One region of the Frigoribacterium sp. AC759 genome, then DNA from elsewhere that is predicted to be linked to it. Evidence: predicted binding sites of a transcription regulator. Region 1 holds the regulator's gene; the other holds the start of a gene.
The links. The regulator LexA, encoded in region 1, represses DNA repair genes until DNA is damaged. The targets are predictions, from matches to a motif close to TCGAACANNTGTTCGA.
Positions count from the first base shown of each region.

Region 2: the regulator LexA is predicted to act here: its motif matches at 2,681-2,696, upstream of ACZ6JE_RS13325 (DUF6504 family protein).

Region 1 is NZ_CEEDMT010000001.1:594,999-607,068, reverse strand. Features, by position in the region: gene ACZ6JE_RS02820 (amino acid ABC transporter permease) at 1-494, opposite strand, end outside; gene ACZ6JE_RS02815 (glutamate ABC transporter substrate-binding protein) at 595-1,464, opposite strand; gene ACZ6JE_RS02810 (amino acid ABC transporter ATP-binding protein) at 1,563-2,300, opposite strand; gene ACZ6JE_RS02805 (TrmH family RNA methyltransferase) at 2,411-3,235, opposite strand; gene rplT (50S ribosomal protein L20) at 3,332-3,718, opposite strand; gene rpmI (50S ribosomal protein L35) at 3,749-3,943, opposite strand; gene infC (translation initiation factor IF-3) at 3,947-4,621, opposite strand; gene ACZ6JE_RS02785 (DUF1844 domain-containing protein) at 4,847-5,215, shown strand; gene ACZ6JE_RS02780 (SseB family protein) at 5,277-6,041, opposite strand; gene priA (bifunctional 1-(5-phosphoribosyl)-5-((5-phosphoribosylamino)methylideneamino)imidazole-4-carboxamide isomerase/phosphoribosylanthranilate isomerase PriA) at 6,041-6,787, opposite strand; gene hisH (imidazole glycerol phosphate synthase subunit HisH) at 6,867-7,502, opposite strand; gene hisB (imidazoleglycerol-phosphate dehydratase HisB) at 7,499-8,113, opposite strand; gene ACZ6JE_RS02760 (histidinol-phosphate transaminase) at 8,110-9,195, opposite strand; gene ACZ6JE_RS02755 (LysM peptidoglycan-binding domain-containing protein) at 9,304-9,690, opposite strand; gene lexA (transcriptional repressor LexA) at 9,941-10,630, shown strand; gene hflX (GTPase HflX) at 10,701-12,070, opposite strand, start outside.
Region 2 is NZ_CEEDMT010000027.1:4,659-16,728, reverse strand. Features, by position in the region: gene ACZ6JE_RS13340 (TetR/AcrR family transcriptional regulator) at 36-683, opposite strand; gene ACZ6JE_RS13335 (SOS response-associated peptidase) at 831-1,553, shown strand; gene ACZ6JE_RS13330 (App1 family protein) at 1,571-2,614, shown strand; gene ACZ6JE_RS13325 (DUF6504 family protein) at 2,722-3,048, shown strand; gene pnuC (nicotinamide riboside transporter PnuC) at 3,172-3,861, shown strand; gene ACZ6JE_RS13315 (glycoside hydrolase family 15 protein) at 3,883-5,670, shown strand; gene ACZ6JE_RS13310 (glucose-6-phosphate dehydrogenase) at 5,765-7,129, opposite strand; gene ACZ6JE_RS13305 (FUSC family protein) at 7,333-8,676, opposite strand; gene ACZ6JE_RS13300 (DNA polymerase III subunit alpha) at 8,789-12,070, shown strand, end outside.

The DNA.
Region 1 (12,070 bases):
GCGACCGAGGTGTTCTTCGTGAGGGCGATGAGCACGTTGATCAGCGGCGGGATGACCATGCGGATCGCCTGCGGCATGATCACGAGGCTGAGCGTCTGGCCGAAGCCGAGGCCGATGCTGCGGGCCGCCTCGGCCTGCCCGACCGGCACGCCGTTCACGCCGGAGCGGACCGCTTCGGCGACGAACGGCGACGTGTAGAGCGTGAGACCCACCACCGCGAGCGGGAAGTAGCCGATGCCGACGCCGAGGTAGGGCAGGACGAACGCGCAGAAGAACAGCACGAGAGTCAGGGGGATGTTGCGGATCGCCTCGGTGTAGACCGTCGCGAAGACCCGGAACGAGGCGACCGGCGAGATGCGCAGGGCCGCGACGACGAAGCCGATCACGATCGCGCCGACGGCGGACAGTGCCAGCAGCTGCAGCGTCGTGACGAACCCGCCCCAGAAGCGGGGCCAGTTCTCGGTCACGGCATCGAAGCCGGGGATGACGTCCAAGGGGTTCACCGGGACTCCAGGTCAGAGGGCTGCCGAGAGGGCAGGAGGCGGTGGTGGGCACCGCGGGCGGATCGCGCCGCGGTGCCCACCGGGGTGGTGACTAGTAGCGATCGATCGCCGGGGGCTCGGGCGTCTCGAGCACCGCGCCCGCCGTGGACTCCCAGAGCTCGTCCCAGGTGCCGTCGTCTTCGGCCTCTTCGAGGGTGTCGTTGATGAACATGCGGAAGTCGGTGTCGTCGAGCGCCAGACCGATGCCGTAGGGCTCCTCGGTGAAGGGCTCGCCGACGACCTCGAACTCGCCCTCGTTCTGGTCGGCGAGACCGGCCAGGATCACGTTGTCGGTCGTCACGGCCGCGACCGCGCCGGTGCGGAGGGGCTCGAGGCAGTTCGAGTACGTGTCGGTCGCGATGATGTCGTCCGTGTACTCGGCGATGTTGGCCTCGCTGGTCGAGCCGCTGACCGTGCAGACGGCCTTGCCCTCGAGGTCCTCGGCGCCCTCGATGCCGTCGGGGTTGCCCTCGAGCACCAGCAGGTCCTGGCCGGCCTGGTAGTAGGGACCGGCGAACGAGACGACCTTCTTGCGCTCGTCGTTGATCGTGTAGGTCGCGATGACGAGGTCGACGTCGCCGTTCTGGATGAAGGGCTCGCGGTTGGCGGACACCGTCTCGACCCAGGTGATGCCGTCGGCGGGGATGCCCAGCTTGGCTGCGACGAGCTTGCCGATCTCGGCGTCGAAGCCCTGCGGGTTGCCGGAGCCGTCGTCGAGGCCGAACAGGGGCTGGTCGAACTTGGTGCCGATGGTGATCTCGCCGGCCTCGGCGAGGCGGGCCATCGTCGTGCCGTCTTCGAAGTCGGAGACCTCTTCGACCTCGACGGCGCTGTCGGGGGCGGCCGAGTCGGTGCAGGCCGACAGGCCGAGCACCGTGACGGCTGCTGCGGCTACGGCTACGAAACCTCTACTGAGTCGCATTCTGTTCTCCTTGCTGTGTGACCCGGACGCCGATCGGCGGACGGGGGCTCCGGGGTCGGGCCGCAGGACGGACGCGCGGCGACGACGGGGTCTGTCGATCAGTGGGTGAGGATCTTCGACAGGAAGTCGCGCGCCCGATCGGACGTCGGCGCGGTGAAGAACTGCTCGGGGGTGCTCTCTTCGACGATCTCGCCGTCGGCCATGAAGACGACCCGATCGGCCGCCTTGCGGGCGAAGCCCATCTCGTGGGTGACGACGATCATCGTCATGCCGTCTTTGGCCAGCTGCACCATGACGTCGAGGACCTCGGTGATCATCTCGGGGTCGAGCGCGCTGGTCGGCTCGTCGAGGAGCATCACCTTCGGATCCATCGCGAGGGCGCGGGCGATCGCCACCCGCTGCTGCTGACCACCCGAGAGCTGCGAGGGCATCTTCTGAGCCTGGTTCGCCACGCCGACGCGCTCGAGGAGCTCCATCGCCCGCTTCTCGGCCTCGGCCTTGCTGCGCTTGCGGACCTTGATCTGGCCCAGCGTGACGTTCTCGAGCACCGTCTTGTGCGCGAAGAGGTTGAAGCTCTGGAAGACCATGCCGACGTCGGCCCGAAGACGCGCGAGCTCGGAACCCTCTTCGGGGAGGCGCGTGCCGTCGATCGAGATCGTGCCGTCGTCGATCGTCTCGAGCCGGTTGATGGCCCGGCACAGCGTCGACTTGCCCGAACCGCTCGGCCCGATGACCACGACCACCTCGCCCCGGGAGACCGTCGTCGTGATGTCCTTCAGGACGTGCAGTTCACCGAAGTGCTTGTTGACGTGGTCGACGACGACGAGGGGTTCCATGCGTCCACACAAACAGGTGGGTCTGACGGGCGCAAATTCACAGCGGATTCGTAACGCGATCGAAACGACACGGGCGGGCGCCTGTCGAGGCGACCCGCGCCTCCTGTAGGTCAGCTCCGGTGCGCGAAGGCGCTCTCGTAGAGGCAGACGGAGGCCGCGGTGGAGAGGTTCATCGACTCGGCGTGCCCGTAGATCGGAACGACGACGGCACGGTCGGCCAGCTTGAGGTCGTCGTCGGTCAGCCCTCTGGCCTCGTTGCCGAAGAGCCAGGCCGTCGGGGCCGAGAGGACGCCCTCGCTGCGCACCGCGAGCAGGTCGTCGCCCTTGACGTCGGCGGCCAGCACCTGGATGCCCGCCTCGGCGCAGCGCGCCACCACGGACGCGAGATCGGCGCCGACGGCGACCGGCACGTGGAAGAGCGAGCCCGTCGTCGCGCGGACCACCTTGGGGTTGTAGAGGTCGACGCTCCGACCGGTCATGATGACCGCGTCCGCGCCGGCGGAGTCGGCCGCACGGATGATCGTGCCGGCGTTGCCCGGATCGCGGACCTCTTCGAGGATGGCGATCAGACGGGGGCCGCCGTCGCCCGTGTCGGCGAAGACGTCTTTGACGGCGGTCGGGAACTGGCGGCAGACGGCGATGATGCCCTGAGGGGTCACCGTGTCGGACATCGCGGCGATGACCGCCTCGCTGACGAACTCGATCTCGAGCTCGGCCTCGCGGGCGGCCGCACCCACCTGCGGATGACGCTCGAGCGCCGTCGGCGTCGCGAAGAGATCGACGAGCAGTTCGGGCCGGAACGCGAGGGCCTCGGACACCGACTGGGGGCCCTCGAGCAGGAACGACCCGGTGTCGGTGCGCGCGTCGCGCTTGGCCAGCTTCGCCACGGCGCGGACGCGGGGCGATCGGGGATTGTCGAGGAGGGAGGTGCTCACTCCCCCACTATGCCTCACCCGGCCTCGGGAGCCGGGACGCACGACGGCCCGGACGGTGAGACCGTCCGGGCCGGGGTGGTGCAGTGGCGCTGGTGACTACGCGGCAGCCTTGGGAGCCGAGGTGTCGGCGGGCAGCGCGGCCTTCGCGGTGGCGACGAGGCCGGCGAAGGTGGCGGGCTCGTTGACGGCCAGCTCGGCCAGGATGCGGCGGTCGACCTCGACGCCGGCCAGGGACAGACCCTGGATGAGGCGGTTGTAGGTCAGGCCGTTCTGACGCGACGCGGCGTTGATGCGCTGGATCCACAGACGGCGGAACTCACCCTTGCGGGCGCGACGGTCGCGGTACGAGTAGACGAGCGAGTGGGTGACCTGCTCTTTGGCCTTGCGGTACAGGCGCGAACGCTGACCGCGGTAACCCTCGGCACGCTCGAGGATCACACGACGCTTCTTGGCGGCGTTGACCGCTCTCTTGACTCTTGCCATTTTCTTGTTCCTCTACGTTCGTGTCAGCGGTCAGTGACCGAGAAGCTTCTTGGCGACCTTGGCGTCGGCGGGGGCGAGCACCTGGTCCTGGTTCAGGCGAGCCTTGCGCTTGGCGCTCTTCACCTCGAGGTTGTGTCGCATGCCGGCCTGCTGCTTCATGATCTTGCCGGAACCGGTGACCTTGAAGCGCTTCTTGGCGCCGGAGTGGGTCTTCTGCTTGGGCATGTCTTACTTACTTTCTTCTGTCGGTTCCGCCGGTGCGTCGGCCGGAACCTCGTCGGACGTCGGGTGCTTCGGCGCCTTGTTGGCCACCTTGCGAGCTTCTGCCTCGGCCTTGGCCTCGGACTTGTTCTTGTGCGGCCCGATCACCATGACCATGTTGCGGCCGTCGATGGTGGGGGTCGACTCGACGCTGCCCCACTCGGAGACGTCTTCGGCGAAGCGCTGGAGGAGACGGACGCCCTGGTCGGGACGCGACTGCTCGCGACCGCGGAACAGGATCATGGCCTTGACCTTGTCGCCGCCCTGGAGGAAGCCCTCGGCGCGCTTGCGCTTGGTCTCGTAGTCGTGCTTGTCGATCTTCAGACGGAAACGCACCTCTTTGAGGATGGTGTTCGCCTGGTTGCGACGAGCCTCCTTCGCCTTCTGCGCAGCCTCGTACTTGAACTTTCCGTGATCCATGATCTTGGCCACGGGAGGCTTCGAGTTGGGGGCCACCTCGACCAGGTCGAGTTCGGCCTCTGCTGCGAGACGCAGGGCCATGGCGATGGGGACGACACCGACCTGTTCTCCGGCAGGTCCGACGAGGCGGACCTCGGGGACGCGGATACGGTCGTTCGTACGGGGATCGCTGATGCGGAACTCCTCTGTCGTTGCTTCGTCACCCGCCGGACCGGTGGTCACGGCAGGGAAAGAGGAGTTTCGCGACGCGCTGCGCCATCCGAACGTCGTGCTCGGATGGTGCGACGGAACATCGCTGCACCCTGGCTGCCGACCCTCGGGGAGGATCGGCGGGGTACCAACAACCCGGTAACCTAATCGAACGGTCAAGCGCGGGTGGGAGAATCTCCACTTTCGCACCGAAGCAGATGCTTCGGAGCCTCGACGAGCTTAGCAGAGGATCTTCACGTGAGCCACACCCCCGAGCACTCCCCCGACTTCGCCTTCTCCGCCCCCGGCGACGAGGCACGCGACATCGCCGACGTGAACGCCGTGGAGGTGATCAACACCGTCGCCGTGCACCTGATGAGCGCGGCCGCCGTGAAGGTCGGGCTCGCCGACGACCCGCGCGCCCAGACCGACCTCGACGAGGCCCGCAAGCTCATCACCTCTCTGGCCGGTCTGATCACGGCCAGCGCACCCGAGATCGGCGATCAGCACGCCCGCGCCCTCCGCGACGGGCTGCGGTCGCTGCAGCTGGCCTTCCGCGAGGCGTCGGCGTTCCCCGACCCCATCGGCCAGGGGCCCGGCGAGAAGTTCACGGGGCCGGTCAACTAGACCGCGCCTCCGGCCGCCTTCCCGCCGGTCGGACCGCGGCGGGGCCTGCAGCCGCGGTCCGTCAGACGGAGACGACCTTGACGGCCATGCTGTCGACCCGGTCGGCGATGGTCGGGTCGGCGGCCCAGGCCGTCTGCAGTCGACCGAGCAGAGCCGTGAGCGCCTCGCGGTCGAGCCCGGCACGGACGCCCAGCTGCACGACGATCTCGGGGCCGCCCAGCCGGGCGCCCTCGTAGCCGGGGGCGATGACCAGGCCGGCCAGCGCCTCCTCGTCCGCCCCCGCGTCGAGGAAGGCCCGCAGCACGGTCTCGTCGGCGTGACTCGGCAGCCACGGCAGGTCTTGCGCGACCGCCCACAGGGCCGGTCGGCGCAGGGCGAACGCCGTGGGCGACCCCGGGTCGAGCACGAGCCGGTCGGTCGACTCGGACGCCGCCGCCAGGGCGATCCGCCGGGCGTCGGCCGGCACGGGACGCGCCGTGGCGCTCCAGACGGACAGCGCCGCCACCGAGGTGAAGGCGGGCAGCACGTCGCGCCCGTCGGGGCCCGCCACCGTCACGATGGACAGCTCTTGAGTCTTGTCGACCCGTCGCCCCTGCTCGTCGAGGTCCTCATCGCCCGCGACCGCCACGAGGGGGACGAGCAGCCGCGCGGGTCGCAGCGCGTCGACGACGGTGTCTTCACCGACCTCGCCGAGGTGGAACCGCTTGAGAGCCTCGAGGAGGCGCGGGTCGGCCGAGCCGTCGTCACCGGCGAACGCCGTGTCGTGATGATCGAAGGTGCGACCCTCCCAGGGTCGACCGGCGCTGTCCGAGCCGGGCGTCGACATCAGTCGGAGGCGACGTCGAGGGCCGCGGCCAGCGTGAAGGCGCCCGAGTAGAGCGCCTTGCCGACGATCGCGCCTTCGAGCCCCTGCGGGACCAGCTCGCGCAGCGCGACGAGGTCGTCGAGGCTCGAGATGCCGCCCGATGCGATCACCGGGCGATCGGTGCGATCCATCACCTGACGCAGCAGATCGACGTTCGGCCCCTGGAGGGTGCCGTCCTTGGTGACGTCGGTCACGACGTAGCGGGCGCATCCGGCCTCCTCGAGACGGGCGAGGACCGTCCAGAGGTCGCCGCCCTCCTCCGTCCAGCCACGGGCGGCCAGCGTCGTGCCGCGCACGTCGAGCCCGACCGCGACGGCCTCGCCGTACTCGGCGATGACATGCGCCGCCCACTCGGGGTTCTCGAGGGCCGCCGTACCGAGGTTGATCCGCTTGACGCCCGTGCCGAGGGCGTCTTCGAGGGAGCGGTCGTCGCGGATGCCACCGCTCAGCTCCACGTTGATGCCCTTGACCTGCTTGATGACCTTCTTGATGACCGACCGGTTGTCGCCCCGCCCGAAGGCCGCGTCGAGGTCGACCAGGTGCAGCCACTCGGCGCCCTGGTTCTTCCAGTCGTCGGCCGCCGCGACGGGGTCGCCGTATCCGGTCTCGCTGCCGGCCTCCCCCTGGGTCAGACGGACGGCCTGCCCCCCGGAGACGTCGACGGCCGGGAACAGGGTCAGGCTCGGAGTCGTGCAGAAGTCGCTCATGTCGTCTCTCTCGCGGCGGCGCCGCGCGGATCGCGTCGGGGCCCCGCTGAGCGCGGGACCGGAGTCGGGTTCGGGAGGGTCAGAGTGTGCCGAGCCAGTTCGAGAGCAGCCGGATGCCCGGCCGCCCCGACTTCTCGGGGTGGAACTGCGTGGCCCAGAGCGGTCCGTTCTCGACGGCGGCGACGAAACGGCCGCCGTGGTCGGCCCACGTGACGTGCGGCTGCGGGAACGGCGGGATCACGTCGAGGGTCCACGACTGGGCCGCGAACGAGTGGACGAAGTAGAAGCGCTCGTCGGCGACGCCGTCGAACAGCGTGCTGCCCTCGGGGACGTCGACGGTGTTCCAGCCCATGTGAGGCAGCACGTCGGCCTTCAGCTCGTCGACGACACCGGGCCATTCACCCAGCCCGCCCGCCGTCGCACCGCGCTCGACACCGCCCTCGAAGAAGACCTGCATGCCGACGCAGATGCCCATCACGGGTCGCCCGCCGGCCAGACGGCGATCGATGAGCTCGCCGCCGCGGACGGACTCGAGCGCGCTCATAACGGCGCCGAAGGCCCCGACGCCCGGCACGAAGAGGCCGTCGGCCGCCTGCACCCGGGCGCGATCGGCCGTCAGCTCGACGTCGGCCCCGGCGAGCTCGAGGGCCTTGACCGCCGAGTGGACGTTGCCGCTGCCGTAGTCGAGGACCACGACGGAGGGACGGACCGTCACAGCGCGCCCTTCGTGGAGGGGATGCCGACCACCCGCGGGTCGGGCTGCACGGCCTGGCGGAGGGCTCGCGCGAAGGCCTTGAACTCGGCCTCGGCGATGTGATGCGGGTCGCGCCCGCCGAGCACGCGGATGTGTACCGTGATGCCGGCGTGGAAGGCGATCGCCTCGAACACGTGGCGCACCAGGGACCCCGTGAAGTGGCCGCCGATCAGGTGCAGCTCGAAGCCCTCCGGCTCGCCGCCGTGCACGAGGTACGGGCGACCGGAGATGTCGACGACCGCCTGCACCAGGGCCTCGTCGAGCGGCACCAGGGCGTCGCCGTACCGTGCAATACCCGACTTGTCGCCGAGCGCCTGACGGAGCGCGGTGCCGAAGGCGATGCCGATGTCTTCGACCGTGTGGTGCGCGTCGATGTGCGTGTCACCCGTCGCCGCCACCCGCAGATCGATCAGCGAGTGCTTCGACAGCGCCGTCAGCAGGTGGTCGAAGAACGGGACGGACGAGTCGATGCTCGACGAGCCGGTGCCGTCGAGGTCGAGCGACAGCGCGATGCGCGACTCGCTCGTCTCACGCTCGAGGGAGGCCACGCGGGTAGGGGTCTGTTCGGTCACGAGGAGAGCCTAATGTCGCGCAGCGCCTCGAGGAACGCCGTGGTCTCGGCCTCGGTGCCCGCACTGACCCGGAGGTGGTGGGGGATGCCGAGGTTCCGCACGATGATGCCCCGGGCGAGCAGACGCTCGAACACGTCGGCCGGATCGTCGACCCCGCCGAACAGCACGAAGTTCGACCAGGTCGGCCAGGGCTCGTAGCCGAGCTCGGTCAGCACCCGGACGATCCGGTCGCGTTGGGTGGCGATCTCGCCGACCATGGCGAGCATCTCGTCGGCGTGGGAGAGCGCGGCGATCGCGGCGGCCTGGGTCAACGACGACAGGTGATAAGGGAGGCGCACCAGACGGAGCGCGTCGGTCACGGCCGGGTGGGCGGCGAGGTATCCGACTCGCGCCCCGGCGAAGGCGAAGGCCTTGCTCATGGTGCGGGAGACGATGAGACGCGGCCGGCCTTCGAGCAGGGTCAGAGCGGTGGGCTGGCCGACGGGCATGAACTCCGCGTACGCCTCGTCGACGAAGACGATTCCGTCGGTCGCGTCGTAGGCGGCCTCGACCGTGGCGAGGTCGAGGGGCGTGCCCGTCGGGTTGTTCGGACCGCAGAAGAACACGATGTCCGGTTCGGTGCGACGAATCTCGGCGACCGCCGTCTCGGGACTGATGGTGAAGTCGACGTCTCGCGCACCCTCGACCCAGGTGCTCCCGGTGCCCGCCGCGATGATCGAGTGCATCGAGTACGTCGGAGGGAAGCCGAGGACGCTCCGCCCGGGGCCGCCGAAGGCCTGGAGGATCTGCTGGATGACCTCGTTCGAGCCGTTCGCCGCCCAGATGTTGTCTCGGGTGAGGCCGTGACCCAGGTAGTCGGCCAGGGAGTCCCGCAACTGCGTGAACTCGCGGTCGGGATACCGGTTCACCTCGAGGACGGCCTGCGCGATCGATGCGACGATGTCGCGTGCGACGTTCTCGGGAATCGGATGCGTGTTCTCGTTGACGTTGAGAGCGACCGGCACCCTGGTCTGCGGTGCGCCGTACGGCGTCAGGCCACGGAGGTCGTCACGGATGGGGAGGTCGTCGAGACTGAAGGACACCGCTCCATGGTAGGTCTCCACCGGACGGAGTCCCGAATCGTCGACCCTCGGCTGGCAGCGGTCGCGACCCCTCGAGGTCTCTTCAGACGGAGCCCGATGGACGGCCCGTCAGTCGGCGTACTGAGCGGGGACGGCGAGCGACTGCCCCGCCGCGACCTCGGTGCTGCTGAGGTTGTTCAACTGCACGATGTCGCTGATGACGTCGCGGGGGTCTTTGGTGGGTGCGATCTCGGACGCGACCTGCCACAGGGTGTCTCCCCCGTCGACCGTGACGTAGTCGAACGACGCCGCACCGGCGGTGTCCGACGCGACTGCACCGGGCCCGGCGAGGAGCACGCCGCCGACGACACCGGCGACGAGCAGACCGACGGCGGTGCTGACGACACGACGCCCCCGCCGGGTGATGCGCAGCCGGACGCGCGGGGGCGAAGAGAAGGAGGCGACGGCGTCGTCGGTGGGGGTGGGAGTGGCAGTGGTGGTCGTGATGGCGCTCATGAGGTGGTCCTTTCACCGCTAGAGGAGACGTCCGTGTTCGTGCCCGGCGATCGGCCGGGAACACCGGGCACGAAGACGTGTTCCGAACATATCTTCGATCAAAGTCGATTTCAACCCCGATGTTCGATTTTCTCGACGTGGATCGGCGACACACTCGAACATGTGTTTCGCCGAAGACGCCGCATCGGATACGGTTTCGATCGGTGGTCCGAGTAGAACAGCGACCACCGACATCCACGGCAGGAGACACATGAGCGACGCGCAGCGCACCCGGTCGACCGAGACGGGCTCGGTCACGCGCAAGGAGCTGACGGCCAAGCAGACGTCGATCCTGACGGCCATCCAGCAGAGCATCGGACAGCGCGGATACCCGCCGAGCATGCGGGAGATCGGCGACGCCGTCGGTCTGAAGTCGCTGTCGAGCGTGACCCACCAGTTGAACCAGCTCGAGCTCGCGGGTCGCATCCGACGCGATCCGAACCGGCCCCGCGCCCTCGAGGTCCTCTCGACCGAGGCGCCCGCCCTCGCACCCGTGACGAGCATCCTCACGACGAGCGACGACGGCGACACCGCGCACGTCCCGATGGTGGGGCGCATCGCCGCCGGCATCCCGATCACGGCCGAGCAGCAGGTCGAGGACGTGATGCCCCTCCCCCGCCAGCTCGTCGGCAAGGGCGACCTCTTCATGCTGCGGGTCGTCGGCGACTCGATGATCGACGCCGCCATCTGCGACGGCGACTGGGTCGTCGTCCGGCAGCAGAACTCGGCGGAGAACGGCGACATCGTGGCCGCCATGCTCGACGACGAGGCGACGGTCAAGGTCTTCCGTCAGCGTGACGGCCACACCTGGCTGCTGCCCCGCAACAGCGCGTTCGAGCCGATCGTCGGCGACCACGCTCAGATCGTCGGCAAGGTCGTGGCCGTGCTCCGGTCGGTGTGACCCCGACTCGACGAACGACGAAGCCCCCCGCCATTCGGCGGGGGGCTTCGTCGTGGTCGACTCGGTCGGCTCAGCTCGAGACGGCCTCGCGGTCGACAAACGGCGACAACCACGCCACGTCGCTCGGGTAGACCCGGGCGTGCACGCGCGTGCCGGCCTCCTCGTACGCCGTCTCGACGACACGACCCGAGTCGTGGAGATGAGAGACGACGTCGCCCCTGTCGTACGGTACGAGCAGCTCGAGTTCGACGTCAGGGGTCGGAAGGGTCGAGGCGATGCGCTCGAGGAGCTCGTCGATGCCCTCGCCCGTCCGGGCGGAGACGAAGACCGCGGTCGGGACGAGGCCCTGGAGCACGAGTCGCTGGTCGGGGTCGACCAGGTCGCTCTTGTTGAACACCACGATCTCGGTGATGTCGCCCCCGTCGACCTCGCTGACGACCTCGCGGACCGTCGCGAGCTGCGCCGCCGGATCGGGGTGCGAGCCGTCGACGACGTGGACGATGACGTCCGACGCCGCGACCTCCTCGAGGGTGGAGCGGAAGGCTTCGACCAGCTGATGCGGCAGGTTTCGGACGAAACCCACCGTGTCGGCGTACGTGAACGGCCGGCCGTCCGTCGTCGAGCTCTTGCGCACCGTCGCGTCGAGGGTCGCGAAGAGGGCGTTCTCGACGAGCACGCCCGCACTCGTCAGCCTGTTGAGCAGGCTCGACTTGCCCGCGTTGGTGTAGCCGGCGATCGCGACCGAGGGCACCTCGTTGCGGTCGCGATTGGCCCGCTTGGCGTCGCGCGCGGGCTTCATCTCCTTGATCTGCCGACGGAGGCGCGCCATGCGCGTGTGGATCCGTCGCCGATCGAGCTCGATCTTGGTCTCTCCGGGGCCGCGGCTGCCCATTCCGGCACCCGCGCCTCCTACCTGGCCACCGGCCTGCCGCGACATCGAGTCGCCCCAGCCGCGCAGTCGGGGCAGCAGGTACTCGAGCTGCGCCAGTTCGACCTGCGCCTTGCCCTCCCGGCTCTTGGCGTGCTGACTGAAGATGTCGAGGATGACGGCCGTGCGGTCGATGACCTTGACCTTGACCACGTCTTCGAGGGCACGACGCTGGCTTGGCGCGAGCTCCGTGTCGGCGATCACCGTGTCGGCGCCGAGAGCCGCGACGGTCATCCGCAGCTCTTCGGCCTTGCCGCTGCCGAGGTACGTGCTCGGGTCGGGGTTGGGCCGACGCTGCAGCAGCCCGTCGAGGACGACGGCGCCGGCCGTCTCGGCCAGGGCCGACAGCTCGCGGAGGGAGTTCTCGGCGTCGGAGAGCGAACCCTGCGAGTAGACGCCGATCAGGACGACGTTCTCGAGCCGGAGCTGGCGGTACTCGACCTCGGTGACATCCTGGAGCTCGGTCGAGAGCCCCGCCACACGACGGAGCGCCTGGCGATCGTCGCGGTCGA
Region 2 (12,070 bases), on a different contig from region 1:
GCGCCCGGAGCGACCGATCAGGGTGACCGCTCGGATCAGCGGACGGCGAGCACCGGCTCGAGGTAGGCCACGACGACGCGTCGGCACTCGTCGATGAAGCGCGGGTCGCCGTCGCCGCCGGACACGAACGCCCGGGCGAGGAGGGAGTTGCCGATCTCGACGACGACCTCGACCGCCAGCTCGGTCTCGGCGTCGCGGACGACCCCGAAGCGGTCGACCAGCAGACTCGTGATTCGATCGGCCAGAGGGCTGCCCGCGGGCGCCTCGTGCGGCGCGCCGAGGTCGGGAGCGTCGCCGAACCTGATGGCGCGGAACCCGGGCTCGTCGCGGTACATCTCGGCCTTGGCGTCGATGAGCGCCTCGATGGCACGACGCCAGTCGACGATGTCGGGGTCGGCCACCCGCTCGGCGACCGTCGCCGTGAGGCGCTGGATGCAGCGGAGTGCGAGGGCGTCGACCACGGCGATGCGGTCGGGGAAGTACCGGTAGACGGTGCCGATCGAGGCGCCCGCGCGCTCGGCGACCATGGCGGTGGTCAGGCGCTCGTAACCGATCTCGTCGATGATCGACGCCGCGGCGTCGAGCAGCCCCGTGAGGCGCGCGGAGCTCCGGGCCTGGACCGGCTCGTTCCTGAGCAGTGATGATCCCCCGGGCAGTGCTTCTGTGACCTCGGTGGCGAGCAACGGTTCTCCTTCTGCGATTCGCGACGTCGTCGCGACATGGTGCTGGACGTCGATCGAGGGCGCCGCGGGCGCGGTGCGCACCGACCTCGTGCACCGTTCCGCCCGTCGGTGGCGGCCGATGTCGGTGCGAGCCGGGAGAATGGACGCATGTGCGGACGATTCGTGATGGCTCGCGCCTCGAGCGACCTGGTGGCCCTGTTCGACGTTGATGTATCAGGAGACACTCTCCCAGATCCTTCCTGGAATATCGCTCCGACCCGCCCGGTGAATCTGCTGGTCGACGCCGCCCCCCGCGGCGCCGACGCCGGCGGCCCGCCTGTGCGGCGGCTCGCGGCGGCCCGATGGGGACTCGTGCCCGGCGGGTCGAACGGACCCGAGGGCGCCCCGGTGTTCAACGCCCGATCGGAGACGGCGGCCGAGAAGCCGATGTTCCGCGACGCGGTGGCGGCCCGCCGCGGGCTGGTGCCGGCCACCGGCTACTACGAATGGACGACCGACCCCGCGGGCGTCAAGCACCCCCATCTGGTGCGCCTCCCCGACGACGAGGTCATGCTCTTCGCCGCGCTGTACGAGTGGTGGCGCGACCCGCGGGCGGCACCGGACGCACCGTCCCGGTGGCTGCTGTCGACGACGATCCTGACCCGCGCCTCCTCGGGGCCGCTCGAGACCCTGCACGACCGGATGCCGGTCTTCGTGGGGGCCGACGTGATGGACGACTGGCTCGATCCAGAGACCGAGGGCGACGACGATCTCGTGCAGGGGGTCGCGGGGCTCGCACCCGAGATCGCGGACCGCATGTCGTTCCACGAGGTCTCGTCCGAGGTCGGCTCGGTGTCGTCCGACTCCCCCGCCCTCGTCGAACCGGTCTGACGTGACAGGATGGGCGCATGCCCGACACCCGTAGACCGGCACCGGCCGGAGTCGAGCCGCTGCTGCACCGCGCCGCCCGCATCGAGAACTCGGTCCACCGGTTCCGCGAGAAGCGCGCCCGCAAGCGGGGCCTCCTCCCGACAGTCGTCCCTTACACGGGCTACGGCTCGTCCGGCTGGGCCCGCGTGCTGTCGCGGGTGCTGCTGACCCGCAAGGGAACCCTCGAGGGGATCGACCGGGCGAACGTGCGCGGTTGGCGCAGCTTCACCAGCGTGCCTGTCGAGAAGGCCAGGGTCGACGTCGTGCTCGGCGGGCGCACGCACCACCTGACGACCGACCGCGGCGGCGTGCTCGACGTACGGGTCGAGGTCGACCTCGAACCGGGCTGGCACGTCGCCACCGTCAGCTGCGAGGGCTCGCTGCCCGTCGACGCCCCGGTCTACGTGATCGACCCCGACGTGCGGTTCGGCGTCGTGTCGGACATCGACGACACGGTCATGGTGACATCGCTGCCCCGGCCCTTCCTGGCCGCCTGGAACACGTTCGTCCTGAACGAGCACGCCAGACGCCCCGTGCCCGGCATGTCGGTGCTCTACGAGCGACTGCAGCGCACGGCTGGCGGCTGCCCGGTGATCTACCTCTCGACCGGCGCCTGGAACGTCGCCCCCACCCTCTCGCGGTTCCTCTCGCGCAACCTCTACCCGAGCGGTCCGCTGCTGCTGACCGACTGGGGCCCGACGCACGACCGCTTCTTCCGCAGCGGACGCGAGCACAAGCACGCGTCGCTCGACCGGCTGGCGAAGGAGTTCCCGCACATGCGCTGGCTGCTGGTGGGCGACGACGGCCAGCACGACGAAGAGCTCTACGGGCGGTTCCTGCACGAGCACCCCGACTCGGTCGCCGCCGTGGCGATCCGCCAGCTGTCGCCCAGCGAGGCCGTCCTCGCGGGTGGCCGGTCGACGCGCTCCGAGCACGCCCAGGGCAGCGACACCCCCTGGGTGTCCGCCCCCGACGGCGCGGGCCTCTGGGATCAGCTCGCCGACGCCGGCGTCGTCGAGTGATGGCGTAGCAGCCTCTCGATCCTCCCTCTCGCGGGTCGGATGTCGGCGGCCGACCGTACACTTCGTTCGAACACACATTCGAACGACGACGAGCGGGGCGAGACGACATGAAGGTCGACGAGAAGGTACCGGTCGAGACGACCGACGACGGGGCGCCGCTGCGATTCGTGTGGCGGGGCGTCGTGTACGGCGTGGTCAGCCCGCCCGAGCGGTGGATCACCCGCCGAGAGTGGTGGCGGTCGGCTGCCCGGGCGCCTCGGGGCGGGGCGGTCGATCTGCTCGAGCTGCCGGTCTGGCGGGTCGACGCCCTGCCGCTGACCGACGGCGCCCATCGGATCGACGGCACCTTCGACCTCGCCCTCGACCCCGCGCTGGGCTCATGGCTGCTGCTCGGCGTCTTCGACGACCGCGTCGAGCAGCAGCTGTTCGCCTGATCGGCCGGCACCAGGAATGCCGGCACTCGGGAATGAACGACGCACCCCGCTCGTTCCGACCTCGGCGACTCGAGCGCCGTGGCAGATCACGGAGACCGTCGTCGCCACGACCAGGAGGACGACGTGCAGGTGATCCGGTGGCTCTTCGACGCTCAGCTCGTGCTGGGCGATCAGACCATCCTCTGGCGAGAGATCGTCGGCAACGTCTTCGGTCTGCTCAGCGCCCTCGGCGGCATGCGCCGGAAGGTCTGGGCCTGGCCGATCGGCATCGTCGGCAACGCCCTGCTCTTCACGGTGTTCCTCGGCGCGGTCTTCGACACGCCGAACCCGGTCAATCTGCTCGGCCAGGCCGGGCGTCAGGTGATGTTCATCGTGGTCTCGATCTACGGGTGGCGCCGCTGGCGGCAGAGCGAGACCGGGGCCGGCGCTGCGGTCGAGCCGCGGTGGGCCGGCTGGCGCAACCGCGTCCTGCTCGTCGTGGCGCTCTTCGGCGGCACGGCCGTGCTCACCCCGATCTTCGGCGCCCTGGGCTCGTACGAGCCCGTCTGGGCCGACGCCTGGATCTTCATGGGCTCGCTACTGGCGACGTACGGCATGGCCAAGGGCTGGGTCGAGTTCTGGCTGATCTGGGTCGCCGTCGACCTCGTGGGCACACCGCTGCTGTTCAGCGCCGGCTACTACGCCTCGGCGTTCATGTACGTCTTCTACGGCGCGTTCACCCTGATGGGCTTCGTCGTCTGGGCGCGCACCCGCCGGCAGAAGCCTCAGATCGAGACACGCTGGCCCGACCCCACCCTCCAGCGGGGTCGCTGACCGGACTGCTTGGATGGCCGCATGCCCCTGCCCATCGAGAACTACGCCCTGATCGGTGATCTGCACACCGGATGCCTCGTCGGCACCGACGGCAGCATCGACTGGCTGTGCCTGCCCCGCTTCGACTCCGCCTCGACCTTCGGCGCCCTGCTCGGCGACCACGACGCCGGGCGGTGGCTGATCGCCCCGACCGACGCCGACGCCACCGCGACCCGTCGCTACATCGACGACACGTTCGTGCTCGTGACGCGGTGGCAGACCGCCACGGGCGTCGTCGAGGTCACCGATCTGATGCCCTACGGCGACCGCCGCGCCGATGTCGTGCGCCGGGTGACGGGGGTCTCGGGCACCGTGACCCTGCACGTCGATCTGGCCATCCGCTTCGGCTACGGCAGCGCCATGCCCTGGGTGCGGCAGGTGACCGACGGCGACGACACCGCACTCGTCGCGACGGCCGGCCCCGACGCCGTCGTCGTCCGAGGGCCGCGCCTGACCGCCACCGACCACACCCATGCGACCGAGTTCGACGTCGCGGCCGGCGAGGTCGTCGACCTCTCCCTCACCTGGTACCCCTCGCACCGGCAGCCACCCGCGGCGGTGGACATCGACGCGGCCATCGACGACACGGTCGGCTGGTGGCAGGCCTGGGCCGCACGGTGCACGACTCCCCCGGCCTACGAACGCGAGGTCCGCCGTTCGCTGCTGATCCTCCGAGCGCTGACGCACGAAGACACCGGGGGCATCGTCGCCGCCGCGACGACCAGCCTGCCTGAGCAGTTCGGGGGCTCGCGCAACTGGGACTACCGCTACGTCTGGCTCCGCGACGCGTCGATGACGCTGCAGGCGCTGATCCTGCACGGCTACGTCGAGGAGGCCGATCGCTGGCGCGGCTGGCTGCTGAGGGCGATCGCCGGAGACCCGGCCGACGTGCAGATCATGTACGGCCTCGCCGGCGAGCGCCACCTGCACGAGAGCGAGATCGACCACCTGCCCGGCTACGGGGGCGCCGCTCCGGTGCGGGTCGGGAACGCCGCCTACAAGCAGTACCAGGGCGACATCTTCGGCGAGGTCATGATCGCCCTGCACGAGGCCCGCCAGCTCGGCGTCGACGAGACCGAGTACTCGTGGCCGTTGCAGCGGGCCCTGATGCAGTACGTCGACGACAATCGCACCCGGCCCGACAGCGGCATCTGGGAGATCCGCGGCGAGCTGCAGCACTTCACCCACTCGCGGGTCATGATCTGGGCCGCGCTCGATCGCGCCATCGCGGGCGTCGAGCAGTTCGGCCTCGACGGCCCGGTCGACCGCTGGCGCGAGCTCCGAGACGAGGTGCGGGCCGAGGTCGAACGCGACGGCTGGAACGCCGAACGGAACTCCTACACGCAGCACTACGACACCACCGAGGTGGACGCCTCGCTGCTGCAGCTCGCCCAGGTCGGCTTCGTCGCCGCCGACGACCCCCGCATGCTCGGCACCGTCGCCGCGATCGAGCACGACCTGCTGCACGACGGACTGCTGCTGCGCTACCGCACCGAGAGCGGCGTCGATGGGCTGGCGGGCGACGAGAACCCCTTCCTGACCTGCTCGTTCTGGCTCGCCGAGCAGTACGCGGCCTCGGGGCGGGTGGACGACGCCGTCACCCTGATGGATCGCCTGGTCGGCTACTGCAACGACGTCGGCATGCTGTCGGAGGAGATCGAGGTCGCGACGGGGCGACACGTCGGCAACACGCCTCAGGCGCTGTCGCACCTGGCGCTGGTCCGTGCGGCGGACGCGATCGGGCGCGCGCAGGCGACCCGCGCCTCCTAGGCTCCCCCGGTCGGCGGAACGGACGACGGCCGCCCTGCTCGATGCGAGCGGGACGGCCGTCGGGGTGCTGCCGTGGTTCAGGTGGGCCGGTGGATCAGGCGGGCCAGTCCGCCGGACCGGTCGAGCCGGCCGCGTACGTGTCGAGCGGCACCTGGCCGGCCTGCCACGCGTCGATCACGGGAGCGACGATGGCCCAGCAGCGCTCGGCCACGTCGCCGCGGATCGAGAGCGTCGGGTCGTCGTGGAAGATGCCGCTGAGCACCTCGCCGTAGGGGGTGAGCTCGGGCTTGCCGAGGGTCACCGACATGGTCGACTTCTCGAGGTCGAAGGGGTTGCCGGAGCCGTTGGTCGTGACGCCGAGCTCCATCGTCTCGGGGCTGATCTCGATGCGCAGCGTGTCGGGCGTCGAGGAGCCGTTGAGCCCCTCGGGCAGCGCCGGCACGGGCTTGAAGGTGATGAGGACCTCTTTGCGGATCTTCGTCATGCCCTTGCCCGAACGGAGGATGAACGGCACGCCGGCCCAACGGCGCGTCTTGACCTCGAACTCGACCTCGGCCAGGGTCTCGGTCTGACGCTCGTCGTCGACGCCGTCCTCGTCGGCGTAGGCGGGGACGTCCTTGCCGTCGATGGTGCCGGCGGAGTACTGGGCGCGACGGCTCGACGCGACGGGGTCGCCGCCCTTGACCCAGGTGGCACGCAGCACGCGCGCGATCTCGCTGCGCAGCTCGACCGAGTCGATCGACGACGGGGCGTCCATCGCGATGACCGCGAGCACCTGGAGGAGGTGGCTCTGGATCATGTCGATCAGGGCGCCGGCCTTGTCGTAGTACTGGGCGCGGCCTTCGAGACCGAGCACCTCGTCGTAGAAGATCTCGACCTTCTCGATGTTCTCGCTGTTCCAGACCGGCTCGAACAGGCGGTTCGCGAAGCGGAGGCCGATCATGTTGAGCACGGTCGCACGACCGAGGAAGTGGTCGGTGCGGTGGATGCGCTCTTCGGGGACGATCTTCAACAGCTCGGCGTTCAGCTCGCGAGCGCTCTGCTCGTCGGAGCCGAAGGGCTTCTCGAGGGCGAGGCGGAGACCCTCGGGGAGGTCGATCTCGGCCAGCGACTGGATGACCTTCGTGCTGATCGCCGGCGGGAGGGCGAAGTACATGACGGGCGTGCCCTCGCTGGCCTCGAACAGCGCCTTCAGGTGCTCGACCGTGGTGGGGTCGCCCTGGATGTAGCGGCTCGACGCGAGGGTCTTCTTGGCGAGGTCGCTGCCGGCGTCGCCGTTGAACGCCGTCTTGACGACGTCGTCCCACTCGTCGGCGCTGCGCTCGCTGCGGCCGGTGCCGATCAGCTGCACGTCGACTCCGCGGTCGCTCTTCAGCAGGCTGGCGAGGCCGGGGAGCAGCAGACGCTCGGTGAGGTCTCCGCTGGCTCCGAGGATGATGAGGGTGGTGGTGTCTGTCACTGTGCGGCTTTCATGGATGAGGGCGGCGAACGGATCGTCGCTTGTCGATCTGGCGGCGGGTGGGGTGCTCAGGCCACGAGTGTCAACGCACAGGGCGGACGGGCATTCCCGTCGACCGCCCCGGCCGGTCAGGGCACGGGTCGCGTCTCGGCGTCGGTGCCCGGTCAACCGTACTGCTCTTGGGCGGCGGGCGTCGCACCCCGTCAGTCGGCGTCGCGTCGGACGGTGTCGCGGGGCGCCTCGTCGTCCTCCGTGGCCCTGGCCGTGCCGTCGTCGCCCGTGGTGCCGTCGGCGTCCGGGGCGTCGTCGGCATCCGCGGAGTCGTCGGCGGTGGCGGTGTCGTCGGCGCCGGTCGTCTCGTCTCCGTCGGCTCCGTCGGATCCGGGGTGCGCCTCCTCGGTGTCGGTCCCGGCGTCCGCCGTCCCCGCGTCCGTCTCGGAGGGCCGGGGCGCGGTGCCGTCGTCGGGGTCGAGCGCGGCGACGATGCGACCGAGCGAGACGGCGATCGACACCCCGCCGCTGGTGTCGGTGGTGGGGCGGTCGCGGTGGGCGTCGATCGCCTCCCAGAGGTCGGCGATGCGACGGCGCGCCTCGACGAACACGTCGGCGTCGGAGTCGTGGCGCCTGATCACCTCGGCGACCCCGTGCAGGGTGTGCGCCACGGCCGGGGCGAGCGAGTCGGGCATGCCGATCTGGCGGCCGATGCGCCTGCCGAGGACCCCGGAGACCTCGGCGATGTCCTGCAGATGGAACGAGACCCGCTCGAACGCGGCCAGTTCGGCGTACTCGTGGCCGAGATCGCGTCGACGCAGCAGCCACCGGGGATTCATCCGCCGCGACTCGTCGGCGTACTGCACCGACGAGCGCACGCTGTGGAGGGTCGCGGGCAGCTCGCCGACGCGCTCCTCCCAGTCGTCGTCCTCGAGGGGCCAGGGCGTCTCGAAGACGCCGGCGATCTCGTCGGCCCGGTCGGCGAGCGCCTGCCGGACCCGCCGGAGCCGCGTCTCGGCGCGCGAGGTGTTCAGAGGCGGCACGATCACGAAGTTGACGACGACGCCCACGACGACGCCGACGCCGAGCTGGACGATGTAGCCGATGCCGTACGACTCGGTGTCGGATCCTCCGAGCAGCAGCACGAACAGGCCCGCGGTGAGCACCCAGTCGCGACCGGCCCCGAGCCAGCGGATGCCGGCGAGCACGACGCCGATGCCGACCAGCACGCCGACCGCGAGGACTCCGGGCGGCCCGTCCTGCAGGGCGAAGACCGCCGTGGCGAGGGCGATGCCGACGACGACGCCCAGCAGCACCTGGATGCCCTGTCGCAAGGAGGCCCGCAGCGTCGGATACATGGCGATGACCGCGCCGAGCGGCGCGTAGTAGGGGTAGTCGGCCGCCGTGCCGGGGATCTGCGGGGCGATCCAGTAGGCGAGCCCCGCGGCGAACGCCGTCTTCACGGCCAGCAGGAGGCGCGGCTGGGCGAGCAGCACGCGGGTCCAGTGCCCGACGGCGCGGGCGTCCCGGTCGAGGGTCGAGCGGCGGTCGGTCATGGCTCGATGATGCCAGCCGGCGGGCGTCGCCGCCGGGTCGTCGACCACGTACACTGATCGAACATCTGTTCGAACCGACCCGGCCGGGGGGTCTGAGCACGAGGCACCAGTCATGCGTTTCACCCATCTCCGCGTCGCGTCGTCGTTCAGCGCGCACTACGGCACCGCCCACCCGAAGACCCTCGTCGAGACCGTGGCCGGGCGACGGGCCGACGCCGCGGCGATCACCGACCGCGACGGGCTCTACGGGGCGATCCGGCACATCGGCGCGTGTCGCGCCGCGGGCGTCGACCCGATCGTGGGGGTGGAGCTGGGGTGCCGCGACGATCGGGCCGGTGCCGGCGCCGGCGGAGGCGCTGGTGCTGCGGGCGCGGGTGCCGGCGGAGGAGCTGCCGGAGGCGCTGGTGCTGCGGGCGCGGGTGCTCCGGTCGATCGGATCGTCGTGCTGGCGCACGGGTCGATCGACGGCGGCGCTCCGGGTGCGGGGTGGGCGGCGCTCTGCCGGTTGATCAGCGCCGCGCACGGCCGGGCGACGCGGAAGGCGAGCGGCAGCGCGAACAGCGTGGCGACCATCGGCCGGTCACGGGTGCGGGCGTTCGTCCAGGGCGAGTCGGGGCCCGCCGCGACCGTGCTGCTCGGCCCGGACTCCGACGTGGGTCGACTGGTGCAGGCGGGTCGGCACACCGAGGCGGCGGCGTCGCTGGCCGACTGGGCGGCCGTGCTGCCGGGCGGCGTGGTGGTCGAGGTCGTCTGCCATCTGACCGAGCCGGGCGAGAGCCGCAGCATCCGGCACGCGGCCCGCATGCTCGAGCTGGCCGACCACGTCGGGGTGCCGGCCGTGCTGACCAACGCCGTCCGCTACCTCGACCCCGACGAGGCGGTCACCGCCGACGTCCTCGACTCGGCAGGGCATCTCGCCGCCCTGGGCAGCTTCCGCCCGCAGCCGAACGCGCAGGCGTTCCTGAAGTCGGCCGATGCGATGCGCGCCGTCGCGCGGATGGTGACCGACGCCTCCTCGCTGCCTCGCAGCTCCGCCGACGAGATGCTGTCCGCGACCGAGCGGCTGGCCGACCGGTGCCGACTCGACCCCGCCGCCGATCTGGGCTGGGGTCGGCCGAAGGTCCCCGAGCCGAGTGCGATCGGAGTCGACGGCGATCCCGACCAGGTGCTGTTCCGCCGGGCGGAGGCGGGGATCACCGAGCGGTTCGGCGACGCCGGTCGCGCTCTGCGCGAGAAGGTCGACGAGCGCATGCGCTACGAGCTCGGCATCATCACGGGGTTCGGCTTCGCCGGGTACTTCCTGACCGTGGCCGACGTGTCGAAGCTGATGCGCGACATGAGGGTGCGGAACGCCGCACGCGGGTCGGGGGCGGGCAGCCTCGTCACCTATCTGCTGCGGATCTCGAACGTCGATCCGATCGAGCACGATCTGCTGTTCGAGAGGTTCCTCGGCAACAAGCGGGAGACGCTCCCCGACATCGACATCGACGTCGAGTCGGCGAGGCGGCACGAGGTCTACCGGGCGATCTTCGACCGGTACGGCAGCAACCGGGTGACACTCATGTCGATGCAGTCGACCTACCGGGGGCGAGGCGCCGTCCGTGACGCCGGTCTGGCGCTCGGTCTCGACGACGAGCAGATCGACCTCGTCGCCAAGAACGTCTGGCGCTCGAACGCCCGCGACCTGCGGACGGCCCTGGCCGAGAAGCCCGAGCTGCGCGAGATCGCCGAGCTGGCCCGCAGCGACGGGCAGATCGACCTGCTGGTCGATCTCAGCGAGCGACTCGACCGGCTGCCGCGGCACATCTCGATGCATCCGTGCGGGGTGATCCTCGGCGACTCCGGTCTGCTCAGCATGACGCCGGTCCAGCCGAGCGGCATCGGTCTGCCGATGAGCCAGTTCGACAAGCACGACATGAACGACGCCGGTCTGCTGAAGCTCGACGTGCTGGGGGTGCGCATGCAGAGCACGCTGGCGTACGCGCTCGACGAGATCGAGCGCGTGAACGGCTCGAGGGCCGCGGTGGCCGGTGCGCTGCCGGTGGACGCACGGTACGTGAACAGAGAGGGGCGGATCGAGCTCGACGAGATCCCGCACGACGACGAGCCGACGTTCGCGGCGATCAGGACGACGCACACGCTCGGCATGTTCCAGATCGAGAGCCCGGGGCAGCGCGAGCTGATCGGCAAGATGCAGCCCGACCGCTACTCCGACCTCATCGCCGATATCTCCCTGTTCCGCCCCGGGCCGATGAAGGGCAACATGATCGTGCCGTTCCTCGACACGAAGCACGGGTTCCAGCATCCCGACTACATCCACCCGAGCTTCGCGGGGTTCCTCGACGACAGCTACGGAGTCGTGATCTACCACGAGCACGTCCTGCGGATCCTCGAGGCGACGATGCAGGTGAGCCTCGCCGAGGCCGACGAGATCCGACGTCACATGGGCAAGGGCGACGACGACGCCCTCGAGGCGACGTTCCGCGCCCGCACCCGGGCCAACGTCGACCCCGAGACCGGGCTGCGCCGCTACGACGACGCCGACGTCGACCGCATCTGGGCCGTGCTGAAGGGCTTCGGATCGTTCGGCTTCTGCAAGGCGCACGGTGCCGCCTTCGCCCTGCCCACGTACCAGAGCGCATGGCTGAAGACGCACTACCCGGCCGAGTTCCTCGCCGGCATCCTGACCCACGATCCCGGCATGTACCCGAAGCGGCTGCTCCTGACCGAGGCGCGGCGGATGGGCATCCCGGTGCTGCCGCTCGACGTCAACGCCTCGACCGACGTCTACCGCGTCGAACGGCTGCGCGCACCCGCCACCCCGATCGCGCCGACTCGCACCGGCGACCTCGGCATCCGGCTGTCGCTCGTCGACGTGCACGGCATCAGCGACGCCGAGCTCGCCCGGGTCGTCGTGGGTCGCCCGTACGAATCGATCACCGACTTCTGGCAGCGGGCGACACCGTCGCGGTCGTTGTTCGAGCGACTCGCCCAGGTCGGGGCGCTCGACTCGCTCGCCGGCCCGGGGCGGACGAGGGGCGATGTCCTGGCCAGGGTGCGCGCGCTGACCGGCAGGTCGTCACGGCCCCGGGCGGCCGACGTCGAGAACCAGCTCGACTTCGTCGTCGACGACTCCGACACCGTGCCCACCGGCACCCCCGACGTCGGAGTCCGCGACCGGGTGAGCGACGAGCTCGACATCCTGTCGATGGAGGTCAGCGAGCACGTCATCGAGAGCTACCGTCCGATGCTCGACGACCTCGGCGTCGTCCGGGCCGCCGACCTGCGCGACCACTGGAACGGCACGACCGTCCTCGTGGCCGGCATCCGCATCGCCACCCAGACCCCGCCGATGCGCAGCGGTCGGCGCGTCGTGTTCATCAGCCTCGACGAC